2 linked regions of the Thiocapsa rosea genome follow. The protein of the gene in region 1 interacts with the protein of each later gene in a pairwise test. Links are inferred from orthologs where the notes say so. Each region holds a gene or a part of one and is shown on either strand. Other genes may lie near its edges. The genes, in order: BDD21_RS20905 and rlmB.

Region 1 (11,075 bases):
GTTTGCTGGAATGGCTTGGCCGCGCCAGCTCCGACGACTGTCGGAGCTGGCACGGTTTAACGTCTTAAAAAAATTAAATTCTAAACCGCGTCACTCCAAAGGTCGGAAAGATCCTTGAGCCCGATACAACATGAACACGACGCATATCGCTCTGGACGCGGTTTAGGATGAAAGAGGACGAGCTGCTCGGGATCGACCGGGCTCACGCCTGGCATCCCTACACCTCTACGATCGATCGCGATCCGGTCTATGCCGTGCGCTCGGCGTCGGGCTGTCGGTTCCGGCTTATGGACGGCCGCGAGCTGATCGACGGCATGTCGTCCTGGTGGTGCGCGATCCACGGCTACAACCATCCGGTCATCAATCAGGCGGCGCGAGATCAGCTCGACGCCATGTCGCACATCATGTTCGGCGGGCTGACCCACGAGCCGGCAGTGCGCCTGATCGAGACCCTGGTGAAGCTGACCCCGGAGCCGCTGCAGCAGGTCTTTCTCTGCGACTCCGGCTCGGTTTCGGTCGAGGTTGCCATCAAGATGGCCATCCAGTACCAGCAGGCCGCCGGACGACCCGAGCGGCACCGCCTCATGACGATCCGCTCGGGCTATCACGGGGACACCCAAGGGGCCATGTCGGTCTGTGATCCGGTGACCGGGATGCACCATCTCTTCAGCCGCGTGCTGCCCGAGCAGGTCTTTGCGCCGGCGCCCGCGTGCCGATTCGGCGAGCCTTGTCGGCCGGAGCACATCGCCGAGTTTACTGCCTTGATCGAGCGGCATCACGCGGAGCTGGCCGCGGTCATCCTCGAGCCGATCGTGCAGGGGGCGGGGGGAATGCGCTTTTACAGCGCCGAGTATTTGGCGGAGGCTCGCCGGCTCTGCGACCGCTTCGAGGTGCTCCTGATCGCCGACGAAATCGCCACCGGCTTCGGGCGCACCGGCGCGCTCTTCGCTTGCGAGCATGCCGGCATTGCGCCCGACATCATGACGCTCGGCAAGGCCCTGACAGGCGGCTATCTGACCCTGGCGGCGACGCTCGCGACCGATCGAGTCGCCCGTACCATCTCCTCGGGCGAGCCCGGCGTCTTCATGCACGGCCCGACCTTCATGGGCAATCCGCTTGCCTGCGCAATCGCCAATGCCAGCATCGATCTTTTGCTGGCCTCCGACTGGCGAGCCAACATCGCTCGGATCGAGCGCGGTCTGGCCGCCGGACTGGCGGGCTGCCGAGACGTTCCGGGCGTGGCCGAGGTGCGCGTGCTCGGCGCGATCGGTGTGGTCGAGATGTGCGCGCCTGTCTCCATGCGCGAGATCCAGCGCCGTTTTGTCGCGCGCGGGGTCTGGGTGCGCCCGTTCGGCCGACTGGTGTATCTCATGCCGCCCTACATCATCGGCGACGAGGAGCTTGCGACACTCTGCGCTTCGGTCGTCTCAGTCCTCGGCGACATGGCGGTGGAGTCATCCGGATAGTGCCGCACCGCAGAGGTGTCGAGACTGTTCGTTGTCGTTGTCGTCATCGACCATGGAAACGACAACGACAACGACAACGACAACGACAACGAACGAGGAGTGTTGCTTCGGCCTGCGTTGCCGCGCGAACGACCCCACATGGAGGACAAAGGGATCAAACCGCCCCCCGATTCGACATGCCTCAGGAGCTGTGCCATGCAAGACCGCCCCATCATCAAGACCGCTATCCCGAAACGCCGCTATCAGGTCGGCAATCACTCGGCATCGCTGCTCGGCGAGATCGAGAGCGGGGATAGCCGTACCTATCGGTACATCCTCGCGTTCGTGCAAACCGGACAGCGCGAGCCCGTCTTCTATGTCTGTGTCGAGCCAAGCCCTCCAGCCGAGCGTGCCGACGGGGCCTACCGGCTCGGTATCGTCGGCGAGGTTATGTCCGAGGTGGTGGATACGGACGATCGCTGGGGCGATCTGGATGCCTTTGCCGAGCAGGCACTGAAGCTGGGCCAGCAGGCGCTCGGGCTGCAGCAGGCCTCCGTTGTCCGACAGATGTGATTCGGGCGCCGTCGTCATTCAGGCACACGGCGTGGGTCACACGCCAGTATACGTCGGCAAACGCGTCCATCCGTAGCCGGAGACTCACAGCGTTTCCACCTCGAAGCCGACCAAGGCGCGACGCTCGCGACTGAATTCGATCCCGATCTGGTGGATCGGCTGACCCAGGGCGCGGTATTTGTCGGCATAACCGCGGTCCTTGATCTGTTGGAGCGCTCGCCCTTCCGGTGCCAGCTCGACGACCTTGAATTCAAACAGCCAGATGCAGGCATTGAACTTCAAAGTCAGGTCGATACGGCCTTGGTTGCTCGTCTCCTCCGGGGTCAGATCCAAGCCCAGCGCGGCCAGATGGCTGTAGAAGACGCTCGCATAGTAACCCTCGAAACGGGCGATCGGATTGCCGGTGTGCCAGGGATAGGGGATGGCCGCGAAGAGGCTTTCGAGATGCGCGCGCAATGCCGTGAAGTCACCGGCGACGAGCACGTCGTAGAGCCGGCTCACGGCCCGATCGGCCTGCATGGGGTCGCCTATCAGCCCTTTCAGGAGCGCATCGTTCAGCGCGATTTCGACCTCCAGATTGGGATAGCCCAGGGCATATTCGAGCCGCGCGCCGAGGCGCCGGGAGCCGGTGAAGGTCAGATAGCCGCTTTGCCAGAGCAATGCCTCCGAGGGCATGTTGTGCACGTCGAAGGTCGAGATCAATGCCTCGGAGGCATGCAGTCCGGCCAGATCTGGCGTAAAGAAACCGCGTGCGGTGAGCAGATCCACCAGAAAGGTCGGCGTCCCCGTCTCGAACCACCAGGTGCGGAACTCGCGTGCATCGAACAACAAGAGGAGATCGAAGGGGTTGTAGACTGCCTCGCCGGTCCAGTTGTAGCCGTTGTACCAGAGCCGGATCTGCTCGCGCTCCAGGCCCGCAAGCTCGGGGGCGAAGACGCTGTCGACATCGGCCTCGGTATAACCGCAGAGCGCCGAGTAACGGACATCGACCGTGATGTCCTTCAGACTGTTGAGTCCCGAAAAGATGCTGACCTTGCTGAACTTGCTCACGCCGACAAGAAACGCAAAACGGATGTGGGCGTCGTTGTCCTTGATGACCGAATAGAGATTCCGCAGTCCGTCGCGGAGCTCCCGCGCGGTCTTCGCGTCGCTCAGGTTGTCGAGGATCGGCTTGTCGTATTCATCCACCAGCACCACTGCCCGTTGGCCGGTGGCGGCATGGGCCAGCGCGAGCAACTCGGCAAAACAACCCACGATGTCCGTCGTGTCCCGACAGACGAGACCGAGCGCGCGTTGATTACGGGACAAGAGATCCAGGATGCGCCGATCGAGCTCGGCGCGATCGCGTACCACACCCCCGCCGAAGCTGATCCGAATGACCGGATAAGGGGTCGTCCAGTCCCAATGCGGATGGATCGCGAGCCCTCGAAACAGGGGCTCGTTGCACGCGAAAAGCTCCGCGAGGGTATCGATCAGCAGCGACTTGCCGAAACGACGCGGGCGCGACAGGAAATACTGGCTGCCCTCGTCGACCAACTGGCGGATAAAGCCGGTTTTGTCGACATAGTAAAAATCATCCTCCCGAATCTTGGCGAAGGTCTGGATCCCGATCGGCAGTTTACGGCGGTGCATGGCGGACCTTGACGGCGCGAACGTGACTGGATTTTTCGCCGAACTCTACTCGTCGCCTAAGGTGATTTCCAAGCATTGGCATCCCGTCTGCGCATGCCCGGAAGGCATCGAGTCCATTAAGCCGCAGGTCTCGAGCAAACCGTCCCGGAAATCTTCGTTGTCGTTGTCGTCCGGAATCCGATTGCGACAACGACAACGAGTAGAGCCTTCGACCACTTTTCTTGGTTCCGGCTCTGCCGGTAGAGCCGTTCCCGGAAATCAACTCAATCGGTTTCGGACTCAAGGGCGAGGATAAAGTCCCATTGCTCGGGCGTGACCGGCATGACGGAGAGCCGATTGCCGTTGCGCACGAGAGGGAAGCCGGCGAGGGCGCCGTCGGCATGCGCCTTGAGCTCGGCGAGCGAGAGGGTCCGTTTCAGGTGGCGCACGTAGCGCACCTCCACCAGATACCACCGGGGTTTCTCCGGGTCGCTCTTGGGATCGAAATACTTCGCCTCGGGATCGAAGGCGGTGCTGTCGGGATAGGCGTCGCTGGCGACCTCGGCGATCCCGACCACGCCCGGCACTGTGCAGTTGGAGTGATAAAAAAGGATCTGGTCGCCCGGGCGCATCGCATCGCGCAGCATGTTGCGGGCCTGGTAGTTGCGTACCCCGTCCCAGGGCTCGGTCCGGTCGGGGCGCGCGGCCAGGTCGTCGAGACCGAAGGCGTCAGGCTCGGATTTCATCAGCCAGTAGTTCATCCTGTCGTGTCCTGATTCGGCATCGCGTGACGGGGCTTAAACCGCGCCCGGCGTGGTATGCGTCGCTTGTCGCTTTGGACGCGGTTCAATACTCTAAAACGCGCCAGCTCCAACACATGACGCATACCGCACCGGGCGCGGTTTAGGTGCGTGCCTGCTCCGCTTCGGCCAGCAGATGTTTGAAATTGGCGAGCCTCTGCGGGGCGATGAGACCCTCTGCGACGGCGCCGCGGATGGCGCACTCGGGCTCTTGATCATGTCGGCAGTCTGCGAACCGGCAGTGTCCGATATAGGGACGCAGCTCGCGAAACCCTTGCTGTAAGGCGTCGCGGTCGAGCGGACCCGTGCGGAAGCTGCGCACGCCCGGGGAGTCGATCAAGGCGCCGTCCTCGGCCAATCGATAGCAGGTCGCCGCCGAGGTGGTATGGCGCCCGAGGCCGGTGGCCTTGGAGAGTCGGCCGATCTGGATCTCGCGATCCGGCAGCAGCACCTTAACCAAGGATGATTTTCCGACGCCGGATTGGCCCACCAGGATGCTCGTTTGCCCGCCGAGATGACGGATCAGGTCGACCAGGGTCTCCGGCTCACGCAGACTGGTCCAGAGGAGTGAATAACCGATGGCCCCGTAATAGGCGAAACGTTCCTGAAACGCTGCACGATCGTCGGGGTCGAGCAGATCCATCTTGTTGGCCACGATGATGGCCTCCACCCCCATGGTCTCGGCCGCCACCAGATACTGATCGATCAAATAATCGCTCGGCTCGGGCCGCGGCGCGATCAGGATCACCAGGCGCGTCAGGTTGGCCGCCAACGGCTTGTCGCGACCGCCGAAGTCGGGGCGGCTCAGCAGCGTTTGCCGCGGCAGGATGGCCGTGACGACACCCTGATTGTCCGCGGTGCGTTGCCAGACCACGCGATCCCCGCAGACCGGATGCCCGATATTCTGACGCGACAGACAATGGGTGATGTCGCCCTCGGCGTCCTCGACCGCCAGATTGGCCCCGTGGCGGACGACGACTCGCCCCTCCACGGGCAACGGCTCGCCTTCGATCTCCGACAAGGCGTTGTCGACGCGCGAGGCGAGGCGCTGGCGGCGGCGGTCCTGGATGGTTTGGATCCGCTCGATCTGGCGTCCGGACAGCCGCCGTTTCGTCACCGGCTCAGCGCTCGAAACTGTAGAAGTGATGGTTTAGATAGCTGGCGACGTCTTTGATGTCTTCATCGAACCACCGCAGCCCGAGCGCGGTCTCGCAGCGTTGGACCTGCCGCTCGAGTCCGTCGAACGAGGTGACCATGCGTCCGTCGCGCGTGTAGATCTCGCTGCCGTGGCAGCTCAGGCAGTTGGTTTCGTAGAGTTCCTCGGCCTTCTCGCTGGGTTGCGCCTGTGCCGTGACCGAACCGAGGCCGAGAAGCACGGCTGTGCCCGCGCCGAGGAGAATGGACTGGATCTTCATGGATGAGCCTCCGAAGGATTGTTGGAATGAGCAAGGTCGCCAGCAGGCGAAAACGCCGCTACCCTAGCCGATCATGGTGTCGACCGCCGGGTTAGACCAGGCTGTCGGCTCACCCGATTGCGTATTGCAGGAGAGCAGGCATTTGACCAAGAACGAGAATCATCTGATCTGGCTCGATCTCGAGATGACGGGGCTCGACCCCGCGAGCGATCGAATCCTCGAGATCGCGACCATGATCACCGACAGCGATCTTCGCATCCTGGCGGAGGGTCCCGTCGTTGCGATCCATCAGCCCGAAGCCGTTCTTGCGGGCATGGACGAGTGGAATCGCGACCATCACGGCCGATCCGGCCTGCTCGATCGGGTACGCGCAAGCACCCAGAGCGTATCCGATGCCGAATCGACGACCCTGCGCTTTCTCGCGGATTTCGTCCCGCCCGGCGCCTCGCCCTTGTGCGGAAACAGCATCTGTCAGGACCGACGCTTCCTTGCGCTCTGGATGCCGAAGCTCGAGGCCTACTGCCACTATCGCAATCTGGACGTGAGCACCTTGAAGATCCTCGCGCAACGCTGGGCGCCCGACGTGGCGAGCGCCTTCAAGAAAGAGTCGCGACACCTGGCCCTCGACGATATCCGCGAGTCCATCGACGAACTCAAACATTATCGCACGCATCTTTTGCGGGGGCTTTAAACCGCGCCCGGTGCGGTATGCGTCATGTGTTGGAGTGGTTTGGCCGCGCCAGCTCCGAGGACTGTTGGAGTCGGCGCGGTTTAAAGTATTCAAAAATATTGAATTCTAAACCGCGTCTCACCGGGATCGAGGATATCTCCGAAGCCAAACGCACAATGACAACGACGCATGTCGCTCTGGACGCGGGTTAACCGATCCGCCGGAGCGCCCACCCGACATGCTCGCGAATCAAGGCGTCGGGATGGTCCGCACGGGTGCTCAGGGCCTGTTTCACCTCGGCCGATGCGGGCGCGTTGCCGAGCGCGACGGCGATGTTTCGCAGCCAGCGGAGGTGGCCAATGCGGCGAATCGCGGAGCCTTGCGTTCGATCGAGAAAGGTCGACTCGTCCCAGCCGAAGACCTCGACGAGCGAGGCCGTATCCAGACCGTGACGTGCCTGAAAATCCGGTTCGGCGGCGAGCTGCGCGAAGCGATTCCAGGGACAGACCAGTTGGCAGTCGTCACAGCCGTAGATGCGGTTGCCCATCAGGGGGCGCAGCGGCTGCGGGATGCTGCCTGCATGCTCGATCGTCAGGTAGGAGATGCACAGGCGGGCATCCAACCTGTAGGGCGCGATGATCGCGCGGGTCGGACAGACCTCGATGCAGGCCCGACAGCGGCCGCAGTGATCGGCAATCGGGGTATCGATCGGCAGTGCGAGATCCGTGTAGATCTCGCCGAGAAAGAACCAGGAGCCGGCCTGGGGGTGGATGAGGTTGGTGTGCTTGCCGATCCAGCCGAGCCCGGCCTTCGCGGCCAGCGGTTTCTCCAGAACGGGTGCTGAGTCGACGAAGACCCGGTAGCCGAAGGGGCCGATTTCGGCGAGGATATGCTCGGCGAGGCGCTGTAGGCGCCGTCTGAGCAGCTTGTGATAGTCGCGGCCCAGTGCGTAGCGCGAGATGAAGGCGCGCGGCGGATCCTCTAGCGCGGCCTGCATCGCCCGGTGCGACTCGGGCAGATAGTCCATCCGCACCGAGATCACGCGAACCGTGCCGGGCACCAGATCGGCCGGGCGCGAGCGCTTCAGCCCGTGACGGGCCATGTAGTCCATGGTGCCGTGACGGCCCTCGGCGAGCCAGGTCAGCAGACGTGACTCGGCCGACGCGAGGTCGGTGTCGGTGATCCCGACCTGCTGGAAGCCGAGTTCCGAACCCCGGCGCTTGATGCGGGCGACAAGCTCTCCTGTCGGTATCACTCGTGTGGCGTCTCGGTTTGCGGCTTCGGATGTCCGAAGAATAGACCGCATGCGAGGTCGACTTGAACCTGATGTCTCGAGACGTCGCCTCCAAGCAAACCGATCGATCAAGCCTCTCGATCAAACCTGTCGATCAAAACCAGCGAGCACATCGGGATTCATGAACGCCGAGCGCCTCACGACATCATGCGTCATCGACGCGATCCGCCTTCGGAGCCATGTGCCTTGCGGCGCCCGCGATCGACCCCGTGCGAGAGCCTCACATGTCATCCCCGCCGCGGAATAATCCGATGCCCGACCGCGATCGCTTGCCGCATGCGCTCTATCGCGCCGCGCAGGTGCGCAATCTCGACCGCTGCGCCATCGATGATCACGGCATCCCTGGCATCGAGCTGATGAACCGGGCCGGGGAGGTCGCCTATCGGATCCTACGTGAGCGTTGGCCGGATGCGCGCGATCTCACGGTGCTGGTCGGGACCGGAAACAACGGCGGGGACGGCTATGTGATCGCGCGCCTGGCACGGGCCGAGGGTCTCGCCGTGCGTGTGCTGCAGCTTGGGGATCCGCAGCGCGTGTCGGGCGATGCGGCCCTCAGTCGCGACGCCTGGTGCGACGCGGGTGGGACGATCGCGCCTTATCGCGGACTGCCGCGGCGCTCGGATGTCCTGGTCGATGCCCTTCTCGGGACCGGGTTGGAACGCCCCGTCGAGGGGCTTTGGGCCGAGGCGATTCAGGCACTTGACCACCAGCGCTCGCCGGTGCTTGCCGTCGACATCCCGTCGGGCCTGCATGCCGACACCGGGCAGGTCATGGGCGTGGCGGTGCGCGCGGATGTCACGGTCAGCTTCATCGGACTCAAACAAGGTCTCTTCATCGGCGCCGGACCCGAGTGCTGCGGCGAGATCCGTTTCAGCGCGCTGTCGATTCCGGCACGGGTCTATTCCAGCGAGGTGGCCTCGGCGCGGCGCATCGACTGGGATCAGCAGTCGGCGCGATTCGGGCGACGTCCGCGCACGGCACACAAGGGCACCTTCGGGCACCTGTTGGTGATCGGCGGCGCACCCGGGCTGTCCGGTGCCGTGCGTCTCGCCGGCGAGGCCGCACTGCGCGCCGGTGCCGGATTGGTCACGATCGCCACGCATCCGGCGCATGCCGCTTGGCTGAATCTCTCGCGTCCCGAGCTGATGGTGTCGGCGGTCGAGACCTCGGCGGATCTGGCTCCCCTGATCGCGCGGGCCGATGTCGTGGCGATCGGCCCCGGGTTGGGTCGCGAGGTGTGGGGCCGGGATCTCTGGCAGTCGCTCCTTGGCCTCGGCATGCCGATGGTCGTCGATGCCGACGCACTGAACCTCCTCGCCGAGGCACCCCGCTCGGGGCCGGATTGGGTACTGACGCCGCACCCCGGCGAGGCGGCACGCCTGCTCGGGACCAATGTTGCGGCGATCGAGCAGGACCGCCCGGCGGGCGCGCATGCGCTGCAGGGGCGCTACGGCGGTGTCGCCGTCCTGAAGGGCGCCGGGACACTGATCCAGGGTGATCCGGTGCGCCCGCTTGCGGTCTGCAGCGACGGGAACCCCGGAATGGCAACCGCCGGTTCCGGGGACGTGCTGACCGGGATCATCGGCGCCTTGCGTGCTCAGGGGCTCGACGCGGAGGAGGCCGCCTGCGCCGGCGTCTGTCTGCACGCTGCGGCGGGCGATCGGGCCGCGCGTACGGGCGAGCGCGGGCTTATCGCGAGCGATATCATCGACGCCCTTCGCCCGCTGGCCAATCGCGTGCATGCACTGCAGGAGGAATCATGATCGAGCAATGGCTGCCCGATCCCGAAGCACAGCTCGCCTTCGGAGGCCGGCTCGCGGCGCTTTTGCCGCCGCGTCTGATCGTCTATCTCGAGGGCGACCTGGGGACCGGTAAAACGACCCTGACCCGAGGTGTTCTCGCGGGGCTCGGCCATCGCGGTGCCGCGCGCAGTCCGACCTATACCTTGCTCGAACCTTACGAGCTGGCGGACAGACGCATCAATCACCTGGATCTCTATCGCCTCGGGGATCCGCAGGAGCTCGAGTTTCTGGGCTTGCGTGACCTGCTCGCCGAGGACGCCGTCTGGATGGTGGAGTGGCCCGAGCGCGGCGTCGGGATGTTGCCGTCTCCGGATCTGGTGATTGCGATCGACTACCTCCCCAATGGCCGGCGACTGCGTCTCTCGGCCCGAACGGCGTCGGGCGCGTCAGTCCTGGAGGCGCTGGCCGGGCTCGGATCCGTGGATTCAGTGCGTTGCTCATCGCCTGAGAAGTTGGATGTAATCCAATGATGCAACATGGAAAGCCGTCGCTCGGCATGCTATCTTTCAACGCACGATCGATCGGGTCGGGAGCCACCAGAAGGCCGTGCTCGTGAATAGGCTGATCTCGCCGCTGCTTCTCCTCGTGCTTGCGGTTTCGGCGCAGTCCGTCTGCGCGGAGCAGGCATCGGTGGATGGCGCGCGGGTCTGGACCGATCCGGAAAAGACCCGTTTGGTCTTCGAGACCTCCTCGGCGGTCACACACCGGATCTTTCCGCTGGACGAGCCCGATCGCCTCGTCATCGACCTCGACGATGCTGCCATGCAGAGCAATCTGCCGAAGGTCGATCTCGGGGATGCCGTCCTGATCGGCCTACGGGGTGGGGTGCGGGGCGGATCGCACCTGCGTATCGTCCTGGATCTCAAGCAACCGGTGCGAGCGAAGAGCTTCGCGCTGAGCCCGAACGAGCGCTACGGACATCGGCTGGTCATCGATCTGACGCCGAAGGACGGTTCGAGCGTCCGGCGTGTCGCGCTTCCCTCGTTCCCGAATTCGGCCGTTCGCAAAGGGGACACGCGGCGCGGTCGCGGTCCTGCGATCATCGTGGCCATCGACGCCGGTCACGGCGGCGAGGATCCCGGTGCCATCGGCGCGGGAGGAACCCTGGAGAAGGACGTCACCCTTGCGGTCGCGCGCGAGCTCGCCAAGCTCATCAACCGCGAGCCGGGTCTCAAGGCACTGATGATCCGCGACGGCGACTACTATGTCGGGCTCCAGGAACGTATCGCGATTGCGCGCGAGGGTCGCGCCGACCTTTTCGTCTCGATCCATGCCGACGCCTTTACCAACACGAAGGCTAGGGGCTCCTCGGTCTACACCCTGTCTCACGGCGGAGCGAGCAGCGAGGCGGCGAAATGGCTGGCGAATCGCGAGAACAGTGCGGATCAAATCGGCGGTGTGGATCTCTCGACCGGCGACGATCTTCTGGCGAACGTGCTCATGGACATGACGCAAAGCGCGACGA
Region 2 (10,866 bases), 120 kb from region 1 along the record:
TGGTCGCCGACCGAGGCGGCCAGCTCATCATCACTTCGCATGTGCCCGAGGTCTGGAGCCGTTACGACGCACTTGGAAAACGGATCTTGCTGGAGGCGGCTCCGTGACGATTCGGTCCAGGCGAGACCGTATCCGGCAGGAGTTGATCGGGAGTCAGCCCAAGCAGGCGTTTCTGGTCGAGGGGGCGGACGACAAGGAGGCGTTTCGTATCCTGCTGGAGCGTTTCGCGCCCGGATGGGAGCAGCGGTGGGCGATTGCCGCGGTCGGCAATAAGCGTCAACTCCTGGAGCTTCTCATGCTGGAGCCCGAATGGATTGGACTCGTGGACCGCGACGAATGGGATCAGGCTGCCATCGACGCCCGCGTTGCTGAACAGCCAAACCTGTTGGTGCTACCTCGTTTCTGCTTGGAAAACTTCCTGATCCACCCATCCGAGCTCTGGCAAGCGATCCCGCCCACGCGTCAAGCGGCGGTCGCCGGCGGCGAGAGGGCCTTCTGCGCCGAAATGGAAACGCACCTGCCCGACTATCGGCGCCACGCTGCACTCTGGAAGGTTGTCACACCCCTTTGGTCTGGCCTGCGCGCATTGGGATTCAAAGAGGCGCTGGCCTCGGAGGAGAGTCTGGTGACTGCCCAGAACGATGCAGAGATTCAGCGCGTCTTGGGCAAGTGGGACGCGCTGCTCGATCCCGCACGAATCTTCGCCCAGTTTCAGAGCCAATGTGGCGCCGCGGAAGCTGCAAGCACCGACGACCAGTATTCGCATTGGGTTCACGGGAAGCACTACTGGAAAAAGGTCGTCAATCCTGCGATGAACCGAATACTCGGCCAAATGGACGAGGGCGAACGGCGCAAGAAAATCCTCCGTAAGCTACAGCCACCGGCGGACCTACAAACTATCCTTGAACGCTTCTCGTAGCGAATCAGCCCGGAGTACGCGGACACGGCGAACAGCGAAATCGCCGAGAGCCAGATCAAGGCGACGCGGTCTGGAGTTCGGATCGTCATGGAGGCTTTAATTGACGGCACCTATTCATACCATCTCCGAGGTCAATCAGCGCGCCAAAGATGCTCTGATCAGAGAAATCGGAGTCGTCGACAGCATTCGTTTCCTGAACCAGTTTCGCATCGGGAGCGGGAACTATACCGCTGAGCGCGAGAGCCTGTTCGAAGGGACAACGGTCAAGGAGATTATCGCAGATATTAAATCCAGAAGGGCTGACCGAACATGATGCCTCATTCTCCGTCGCCACTGCGGCGAAGCGGAAACGCGGCGTCGCTGGCGTAGGAGACGCACGAATAGCGACTGATATGATAAAGGGGAGTCACGAAGATGGTCATCCCTGATTCAATTGGCGTTTTTTGAACCAGGCGATTCGGGCTACCGAGTATGAGGCCGAAACGACGCGGCCTCAGGTTAGGACGCTCACCGACGCTGACGCAGCGCCTCGTAAAGACAAACACCCGCGGCGACCGAGACGTTGAGACTCTCGACCGTCCCGCACATGGGCAGACGGACCAGGCGGTCGCAATGCTCGCGCGTGAGGCGGCGCAGGCCGGTACCCTCGCTGCCCATGACCAGGCCGAGCGGCCCGGTGAGATCGGCGGCATAGAGCTCGGTGTCGGCATCGCCGCTCGTTCCGGTGAGCCAGATTCCTCGCTCCTTGAGGTAGCCCATGGTCCGGGCCAGGTTGGTGACCTGGACATAGGGCAAGGTCTCGGCGGCGCCGCTGGCGACCTTGCAGACGACCGGGGTTAGGCCCACCGCGTTGTCCTTGGGGGCAATCACGGCATGGACGCCGGCACCCTCCGCGGTCCGCAAACAGGCCCCGAGATTGTGCGGATCCTGCACCTCGTCGAGTAGGAGCAGGAAGGGCGGGCCTTCGATCCGCTCCAAGAGCCCATCGAGATCCTGCTCGGAGCGTGCCGCGGGGACCCGCACCCAAGCCAATGCGCCCTGGTGATTGGTGCCTTCGGCGGCACGCTCGAGCTCGTCGCGCTCGACCTGGCGGACCTTCACGCCCGCCTGGCTCGCAAGATCGGCCAGCTCCGATAAGCGTCGGTCGCGCCGGCTGCGGTCGAGCCAAAGCTCACCGACCCCTTCGCTCCCGAACTTGATCGCGGCGCGCGCGCTGTGAATTCCGCCGACCGGGTGCAGCCCCGCCGTGGGGTGCCGCACCTCGTCACGGCTCGCGACAGGGCGTCTCGATGCCTTCACGGTCAGGAGGTCGGCGCCGTACCGGCCGGTTTGCGCTTGCGTCGGTTGCGCGAGCGGGGCTTCTTGGCGCCCTCGGCAGGCTTGTCCGCCTGGGCTTGGGCCGGCGCCGGAGTCTGCGCCGGAGTCGTGGCCTGATCCGACGCCTGAGCGGTCGGCGTGGCCTTCGGCTTTGGCTTGGACTTGCGCGGACTCGGTCCGCCTTGTCCGCCCTTCCCGCCTTGTCCGGCTTTGCCACCCTTCCCGCTCGGCTCGGCCAGCACGAAGTCGATCTTGCGATCGTCGAGATTCACGGCCGCAACCTGCACCCGCAGCGGATCGCCGAGACGGTAGACAGTGCCGGTGCGCTCGCCGTGCAGACGATGACCGATGGGGTCGAAATGGTAGAAGTCGTTGTCGAGCGCGGTGATGTGCACCAGGCCATCGACGTGAACCTCGTCGAGTTCGACGAAGATACCGAAGGAGTTGACACTGGTGATGATGCCGTCGAATTTCTCGCCGAGCTTGCCCTGCATGAACTCGCACTTGAGCCAGTCGTCGGCGTCGCGGGTCGCCTCGTCGGCGCGCCGCTCGGTGCCCGAGCAGTATTCGCCGATCTGCTGGAGTTCCATCTTGGAGTAGTCCAGGTCGGCAGCGGTCCCGCCGCGCAGGATGTGCTTGATGATCCGATGGACGACCAGATCCGGATAGCGACGGATGGGCGAGGTAAAATGGGTGTAAGCATCGTAGGCCAAGCCGAAGTGGCCGACGTTGTCGGAGCTGTACATCGCCTGCTGCATGGAGCGCAGCAAGACGGTCTGGATCAATCCACGATCCGGGCGTTCCTTGACCATCTCGAGCAGCGTGGCATAGTCCTTGGCGGTCGGTTTCTCGCCGCCCGGGAGCTTGAGCGCCAGCTGCCCCAGGAACTCGCGCAGATCACTCAACTTCTCGGCGTTCGGCAGGTCATGGATGCGGAAGAGTGCGGGCATCTTCTTGCGCTCGAAGAGACGCGCCGCAGCCACGTTCGCGGCCAGCATGCATTCTTCGATGATCTTGTGCGCCTCGTTGCGCACCAGGGGCACCACGGCGGCGATGCGACCCTGCTCGTTGAAGACGAACTTGGTCTCGACGGTGTCGAAGTCGATGGCACCGCGCTCGGCACGCGCCTGGTGCAGTGTCTGGTAAAGGGCGTAGAGCTCGTGCAGGTGCGGCAGCAGGTCCGCGTGCTTCTCGCACAGATCGGCATCGCCGTCGATGATCATGGCGGCGACCTGATCGTAGGTCAGCCGCGCATGCGAGCGCATGACGCCCTCGAAGAAGCGGGTCCGCGTGACCTTGCCTTCCGCGTTGATGTAAAGCTCGGCGGTCATGCAGAGCCGATCGACCTGCGGGTTGAGCGAGCAGAGTCCGTTGGAGAGCACCTCCGGCAGCATCGGGACGACCCGGTCCGGGAAGTAAACCGAGTTGCCGCGCGAATAGCCCTCGGTGTCCAATGCCGTACCAGGCACCACATAGCTCGAGACGTCGGCGATGCTGACCAGCAGCTTCCAGCCCTTGGGCTTGCGCTCGCAATAGACGGCGTCGTCGAAGTCGCGTGCATCGGCCCCGTCGATCGTGACCAAGGGAATCTTGCGCAGATCGGTCCGGCCCTCCTTCGCCGCCTCCGGGACCTCGCTGCCGAGCCCGGCGATCTCGGTCTCGACGGCCTCCGGCCACTCGATCGGCAGATCATGGGCGCGGATCGCGATGTCCGTCTCCATCCCAGGCGCCATGTGGTCGCCGAGGACCTCCAGGATCCGGCCGATCGGCTGGGTGCGCTGGGTCGGCTGATCCGTGATCTCGGCGACGACGATCTGACCCTGCTCCGCCCCCGAGATCCGGTCGCTCGGGATGATGATGTCATGGGTCAGGCGCTTGTTGTCCGGCGCGACGAAGCCGACACCACTCTCTTTGTAGAGCCGCCCGACCACGGTGCGGGTCTTACGCTCCAGGATCTCGACGACCGCACCCTCGAGACGACCCCGTCGATCGCGCCCCGCGACACGCACGACAACGCGATCGCCGTGAAACAGCGCGCGCATCTCCTTGGGATAGAGGTAGAGGTCGTCGCCACCCTCATCCGGGCGCACGAAACCGAAACCGTCCGCGTGTCCGATGACACGACCGGCGATCAGATCGCGCCGGTTGACCAAACAGAACGCCTGGTTGCGATTCCGCACCAGTTGACCGTCGCGCACCATGGCACCGAGTCGGCGCTCCAGGGCGATCAGATCCTGCTCGTCGGTGAGTTTGAGCTCGCGGGCGACCTCGTCGGCACCGGCCGGTGCGCCGAGGTTGGTGAGTGTTTCGAGGATGAATTCGCGACTGGGGATGGGGTTGGCGTACTTTTTCGCCTCGCGCTGGCGATGGGGGTCCGCTTCTTTGGCGGCTGTCGAATTTCGGCGTCTTGTCACTTGGGCTCGTTCTGATTCGTAAAAGGTTAGTGTAGCCTTGACACCCTTCGGTTGTCTCACTAATATTCGCGCCTTGCCACGGGGATGGCCTTCTTCAAGACATCCCCGGATCCTCATGCCGAGGTGGCGGAACTGGTAGACGCGCATGGTTCAGGTCCATGTGGGCGAAAGCTCGTGGAGGTTCGAGTCCTCTCCTCGGCACCATTACATTCCGAAGTTCGAACCAGGCTCACCCCGAATGACGGGAGACCGAGCCAGCACCCGCATCTGAATCGATCGCCGCAAAGCCGGCGCTCCGCCTTCCGCATTCCCCGGACGCGGCGGCGAGACACATTGGTGCTTTCGGATGACCGACTTCCTCACCTTCGAAACCATGATCAGCCGCCATGCGCTGCTGGTGTTCTACTATCTGGGCGCCGTCGTCATGCCCGTCGCGGCCTGGCTCATGGCGCTGTACCTGATGCGCCGCTTTGAGCCGGTAGGCGATGCTTATCGCGCCGGGATGGGTCTTCTGACCGCGACGGTGCGACTGCGTTGGCGCGTGCTCGGAATCCTGCTGTTCGTCGCCGCGTTTCTCTTCATGGAGCTGATGTGGCGCATCATGTTCGAGTATCTGATCGCCTTTATGCAGATGCGAGACGCCTTAACCGCGCCCAGCGCGGTATGTGATGTTTTTGGATGGGATCGGCCCCGGCAGACTTGACGACCGTTGGAGTCGGCGCGGTTTAAGAGATTAAAAAATGTAGAATTCTCAACCGCGTCTCCGTGAAGGTCGGAAAAATACTTAAGCCCAACACAAAATGAAAATGGCGCATGTCGCTCTGGACGCGGTTGAGTCGGGAGTTGAGGCCGCCGATCAATCCTCGTTCGGCCGAATCCCATCGAAATCATCGACGACCGGGTGCTCGCCGAAAGGGCCGGTGACGCCTTCGCGGCGCAAGGCGATCGTCGCCATCCCGGCATCGTGCGCGGCATCAAGCTCTTCTCGGATGTCCGAGAGGAAGAGCATCTCTCCGGGCGGCAGACCGATCTCGGAGGCGATGGCGCAGTAGGATTCACGCTCGCGTTTTCCGCCGATGCGGGTATCGAAGAAGCCGGAGAAGAGCGGCGTGAGGTCGCCGTACTCGGTGTGTCCGAACAGCAGCTTCTGGGCATGCACCGAGCCGGAGGAATAGACATAGAGCCTCAGACCGGCGCCGTGCCAATCGCGCAGGCGGCGGGCCGCATCCGCGTAGATGTGGCCCAGGAAGTCGCCGCGTGCGTAACCCTCCTCCCAGATGAGACCCTGCAACGCCTTGAGCGGCGTGATCTTGCGGTCGGTCGCGATCCAGTCGAGCATCGCGGCGATCAACGCGTCCTCGTCCATCGCTCCGCCCGCGACGGCATGCGCATCCTCGAGCAGCGCCGCCACTTGCGGATCCTCGCGATGCGCCCTCACGAAGTCGGGCAGATGCTCCGCGGCGTAAGGAAAGAGCACGTCCTTGACGAACGAGAGGCTCGAGGTGGTGCCCTCGATGTCGGTGAGGATCGCCTTGACCATGGGGACTGATTACTCGAAGCGGGGAAAGCGCGACGCGATGTCGCTGCCGGTGAAGTTGGCGACCCAGCCCTCGGGGTTGGTGAAGAGGCGGATCGCGGTGAAGTGCGGACGCGGACCCATGTCGAACCAGTGGGTCGTGCCGTCGGGGACGCTGATGAGATCGCCCTGCTCGCAGATCACGGCGTAGACCCGGCCGTTGGTGTGCAGATAGAACAGACCGCTGCCCTCGACGAAGAAGCGCACCTCGAACTCGGTGTGGGTGTGCTCGTTGAGGAACTTCGCGCGAAGGGCCTCACGGTCGGGATGGTCCGGCGTCATGCGCAGCACGTCGACCGCGCCGAAGCCGTAGTCGGTCATCAGACGGTCGATGTCGCTGCGATAGGCGGCGATGACGTCCTCCGGCGTTGCATCCGCCGCCAGGACGCGGTCCGCCTGCCAACGCTCGAAATTGACCCCGAGGGCGCCGAGTTCGCGCCGGATGTCGGCAAAATCGGTGAAGACCGCCTCGGGTACAGGTTGGTCTTCGGCGTGAACGCGCAGCTCGCTCATCGGGTCATGCTCCTCGTGAGGGTTTCGCATTCGAGCAGAAACTCGAACGCCTCGATCCGCCGACGCGCGTCGGCGACGTTGCTGCCCCAGGTATAGAGGCCGTGACCGGCAATCAAGTAACCGGGCAGATTCGGCGTGCGCTCCAGCGCCCGCTCCACCTCGAGCGCGAGACGCCCGATGTCCTGGTCGTTGGCGAAAACAGGCAGCGCAAGGCGAGTCTCGTGCGTCTCGATGCCCGGCAACGCCTTCAAGACCTCGTAGTCGGACAGGGTCAAGGCATCATCCGCCAACCGAGACAGCACGGTCGCGTTGACCGAATGGGTGTGCAGCACGGCACCGATCGCCGGATCACGGCGATACAACATCAGATGCAGCTCGGTCTCCGCGGACGGGCGGCAGCCGGCGGTCAGGATGCGGCCCTCGACATCCATCGCCATGATCCCGCTCGCGTCGAGTTCGCCCTTGTGACGCCCCGATACGGTGATGGCGATGCGGCTTGCATCCAGACGCGCGGAGAGGTTGCCGGAGGTCGCCGGCAACCAGCCGCGTGAAAAACAAAAATGCCCGACGCCGATCAGCTCGGCGGCGCGCTGTTTGAAGACCTCGGGATCGACCATCTGGGTTCCGCCGGGCAAAACCGCAATCTAAGGCAGAACGGGGATGAGGTCCAATGGTGGAAGCACAACGGACTCGACCCGCCACCATGCGGCCCGCCGGGCCGAACCGCCGAGCGGGCGCAGCGCAGACCACCGGCTCCGGTGCAAGTCTCGGTGGACTTCGCTCTCGCTCGTCCACCCTACCGGCTCGATGAACAAGCTGATGGAACCGGAACGCCGGGCGGGGAGTCCCTCCCCGCCGTACGCGGCTACCAGCTCAGAACCACGAATCGCTGCATATCGTCCTTACGGACCAGCAACAGGACGCGCCCGGTCTCGCGACCGGCCTTCACGGCTTGCTGAAAGTCCGCGACGCTCTTCACCCACTCGCGATTGACCTGCAGGATCAGCGTGCCCGGCTCGATGCCGGCCGCGGCGGCGATCGATCCTGGTTTGACCTCGGTGACCAGAACACCCTCGCCGGGCTGACCGCCGAACTGCTCGGCAAGCTGCGGCGTCAGGGTCTGGAGGGTGAGCCCCAGCTCCGCGCTGGTTTGGGTCGGCGCGGAGGATGCCAGCGCCTCGGCGTTCAGCGTCCCGATGGTGACGCCGAGGGTTTGGCGCTGCCCCTCGCGCACGATGGTGAGCTCCTGGCTGCTCCCCGGCGGGGTCAGTGCGACCCGGTTACGGAAGTTGCCGACATCGGTCACGGGCTCCCCGCGATAGGCAACGATGACGTCACCCTGGCGCAGGCCGGCCTTCCCGGCGGGACTGTCTTCCGTGACCTGAGCGATCAGAATCCCCTCGCCCTGCTGCATCCCGAAGGATTCGGCCAGATCCGCGGTCAGCGGCTGGATCACGATCCCGAGGAAGCCGCGCGTCACCTCGCCTTGCTCGATCAACTGATTGGCGATGGCGTTGGCGAGGTTGATCGGGATGGCGAAGCCCACGCCCATGTAGCCGCCGCTGCGACTGAAGATGGCGGTGTTCATGCCCACGACGGCACCGTCGAGATTGACGAGCGGTCCGCCCGAGTTCCCCGGATTGATGGCGGCGTCGGTCTGGATAAAGTCCTCGTAGTCGTTGATGCCCAGACTGGTGCGCCCGGTGGCACTGACCACGCCGACCGTCAGGGTATGACTCAGCCCGAAGGGATTGCCGATCGCGACCACCCACTCGCCGACCTCGAGCTTCGCCGAGTCGGCCATGGCGAGGGCCGGCAGGCCGCCGGTCGCGATCTCGATGACGGCCACGTCGGACTGAGGGTCGCGGCCGGTCACCTCGGCATCGAACTCACGTCCGTCCTGAAAGGTGACGCGGATCCGCTCGGCGCCCTCGACGACGTGGTTGTTGGTCATGATGTAGGTCTTGTCGGCGAGCAGACCCGTCTGCGCGGCAAACACGAAGCCCGAGCCTTGCCCCATAGTGCGCGGCTCGCTGCGCGGTGCCTGGGGCGCTTGGCCACGCGGGAGGCCCGGAAAGCGATCGCCGAAGAAGCGTCTGAAGAACTCGTCGCCGAAGGGCAGCTCCTCGCCGAAGGGTGTCGAGAGGGGGGCTTGTGCGGTCGTCGCACGCTGGCCTTCGACGCGAATAAAGACCACGGACGGGGACACCGCACGCCCGACCGACGCGAACGCCTTGCCGGTCTCGCGCAGGCTTTCGACACCTTCGTCCAACGCCTGCGCGGGGGTGGCGAGCACCGCGACCGCCAGGCTCATCACAATCAAAATATGCCTTTTCATCGTTGTCTCCAATGAATGGACCTGATCACTCGAATATGCCGGCCGAGCACACTCGTCCCGGCCTCGCTCGCCTCGGATCCAGCGACGGTGGATCGGTCGCTGCGCAACGCTCGATGATCGGCGAACTCAAGACTCGGCCCAGCCGCGCCACCGGTAGACCCACCATCCAACATACTCCTTCAGGGCGCGCGTACTGTCGGACAAGGCTTCCGCGTCCGGGAGCCACCGGATGAGATGCGCCGGCTCGGGCATCACCTCGAAATCGGTCGGCGCCGGCACGGCATCGATCCCGACCGCGCGAAAGGTCGCCAAGGCACGCGGCATGTGCAACGCCGAGGTCACCAGCAGGACGGACGCGATGCCCTCCGCGCTCAGGATCTCGGCGGTATAGAGCGCGTTCTCGCGGGTGTTTCGGCTGCGCCCCTCCAGCAGGATCGCATCGCTCGGAACGCCCAGATCGGCCAGGAAGCGCAACATCGCGTCGGCCTCGCTGAGGCGTTGGCCGACCCAGGGCATGGAGCCGCCCGAAACGATGACGCGCGCAGCCTTCCCCGCATGATGGATCCGCGCCGCGTGCCACACCCGGTCCGAGGCCCGCCCGAGATCCGGATCCGGCCAATCGGGCGGGCCTCCACGGATGCCACCGCCGAGGACGACGACGGCATCCGCCGCCGGCAAGGCGCCGATCGGCTCATGCGCGAACCGACCTTCCAGAGACAGGCGCAACCCGTCCGAGACGATCGGTATCGACCAGAAACCGAGCCAAAGGATCCCGACCGTCAAGGCCAGGAGTCCGGATCGACGCCAGCCCGCAATCAGGAGCGCAAGCGCCAGTACCGCCAGGACAATGGAGAGTCCGAGCGGATAGGCGAGTTGACTGAGCAGCTTATCGAGGTAAAGCATCGGGATTGATGGCTCGGATCCTGCGGGTCCCACGGCCGACCCGGAACCCTACTCGGGCAACTAAACCGCGTCCAGAGCGAGATGCTTACTGTCGCGTGAGTTCGCCGTTGGGTGCAGCCACGGCTCTTAGCGGGGACGCGGCTCAGATATTTATATTTTTAATACTTTAAACCGCGCCGGCTCCGACAATGATCGGAGCCGACGCGGCCAAGCCAATCCAACACACTACGCATACCGTGTTGGGCGCGGTTTAAACCAGATAACCGGGAACGACGGCGTCCACATCGGTCGCCGCGATGCCGAGCCGAGCGAGTCCGTCCTCGCCACAGAGGCTGTCGATCTGAAGGGACAGATAGTTATCCGTGCTGAAGGGTTTGCCCGGAAGCTTCTCGAAGACGCGCGCCTGAAGCTGTGCGAGACGATCGCTCAGAGCGATCACTCGGACCTTGCGCCCGATGCAGCTGCCCGTGTAGGTCAGGATATCGCGCAGTGCGAAGGTCCGTGGACCGCACAGCGCATAGATCTGTCCTCGGCTTGCCGGGTCCTCAATGGCGCGCAGCATGGCGGTCGCGACATCGCCGACATAGACCGGCGCGAATCGCGCGTCGGCACAGGCCAGCGGAAAGGGTCCCGGCAGCACCTGCAGCAGCGAGGCGAAGCGATTGAAGAGTCCGTCGCCCGGCCCGAAAATAACGGACGGGCGGAACACCGTCACCGCCAATCCCTGCTCGGCCGCCGCCAAGGCCACCGCCTCGCCCCTGCCCTTGCTGCGCAGATAGTCGCTGGGACCTGCCGGGTCCGCATTCAGCGCACTCATGTGCAGGTAAGCGCCGACACCGGCGGTGAACGCCGCGCGTGTCGTCGACTCGACCATCCCGACATGGGC

Evidence for each region.
Region 2: the proteins of BDD21_RS20905 (region 1) and rlmB interact in binary tests that used the Escherichia coli proteins (3 or more experiments, as listed by UniProt). The link is inferred for Thiocapsa rosea from one-to-one orthologs.

What each region holds. Positions count from the first base shown.
Region 1 is NZ_RBXL01000001.1:4,705,772-4,716,846, reverse strand. What follows is about bases 7,370-10,315. They hold BDD21_RS20905 (NAD(P)H-hydrate dehydratase), read left to right. Parts: upstream 7,370-8,059; coding sequence 8,060-9,571; downstream 9,572-10,315. Other genes in these bases: BDD21_RS20895 (N-acetylmuramoyl-L-alanine amidase), read left to right, coding at 10,163-10,315; tsaE (tRNA (adenosine(37)-N6)-threonylcarbamoyltransferase complex ATPase subunit type 1 TsaE), read left to right, coding at 9,568-10,080; queG (tRNA epoxyqueuosine(34) reductase QueG), read right to left, coding at 7,370-7,769. Also shown: bioA (adenosylmethionine--8-amino-7-oxononanoate transaminase), read left to right, coding at 168-1,466; BDD21_RS20940 (hypothetical protein), read left to right, coding at 1,662-2,018; BDD21_RS20935 (ATP-binding protein), read right to left, coding at 2,103-3,650; BDD21_RS20930 (EVE domain-containing protein), read right to left, coding at 3,914-4,390; rsgA (ribosome small subunit-dependent GTPase A), read right to left, coding at 4,533-5,546; BDD21_RS20920 (c-type cytochrome), read right to left, coding at 5,551-5,844; orn (oligoribonuclease), read left to right, coding at 5,987-6,535; more of queG, read right to left, coding at 6,723-7,369; more of BDD21_RS20895, read left to right, coding at 10,316-11,075. UniProt on the Escherichia coli protein: Bifunctional enzyme that catalyzes the epimerization of the S- and R-forms of NAD(P)HX and the dehydration of the S-form of NAD(P)HX at the expense of ADP, which is converted to AMP.
Region 2 is NZ_RBXL01000001.1:4,830,788-4,841,653, forward strand. The notes cover bases 323-3,059. They hold rlmB (23S rRNA (guanosine(2251)-2'-O)-methyltransferase RlmB), read right to left. Parts: upstream 2,219-3,059; coding sequence 1,427-2,218; downstream 323-1,426. Other genes in these bases: BDD21_RS21470 (DUF4435 domain-containing protein), read left to right, coding at 323-919; BDD21_RS21475 (hypothetical protein), read left to right, coding at 1,020-1,232; rnr (ribonuclease R), read right to left, coding at 2,221-3,059. Outside these bases: BDD21_RS21465 (AAA family ATPase), read left to right, coding at 1-107; more of BDD21_RS21470, read left to right, coding at 104-322; more of rnr, read right to left, coding at 3,060-4,650; BDD21_RS21495 (DUF4282 domain-containing protein), read left to right, coding at 4,997-5,353; mtnC (acireductone synthase), read right to left, coding at 5,507-6,190; BDD21_RS21505 (1,2-dihydroxy-3-keto-5-methylthiopentene dioxygenase), read right to left, coding at 6,200-6,739; BDD21_RS21510 (methylthioribulose 1-phosphate dehydratase), read right to left, coding at 6,736-7,356; BDD21_RS21515 (DegQ family serine endoprotease), read right to left, coding at 7,605-9,077; BDD21_RS21520 (YdcF family protein), read right to left, coding at 9,204-9,980; BDD21_RS21525 (complex I NDUFA9 subunit family protein), read right to left, coding at 10,231-10,866. UniProt on the Escherichia coli protein: Specifically methylates the ribose of guanosine 2251 in 23S rRNA.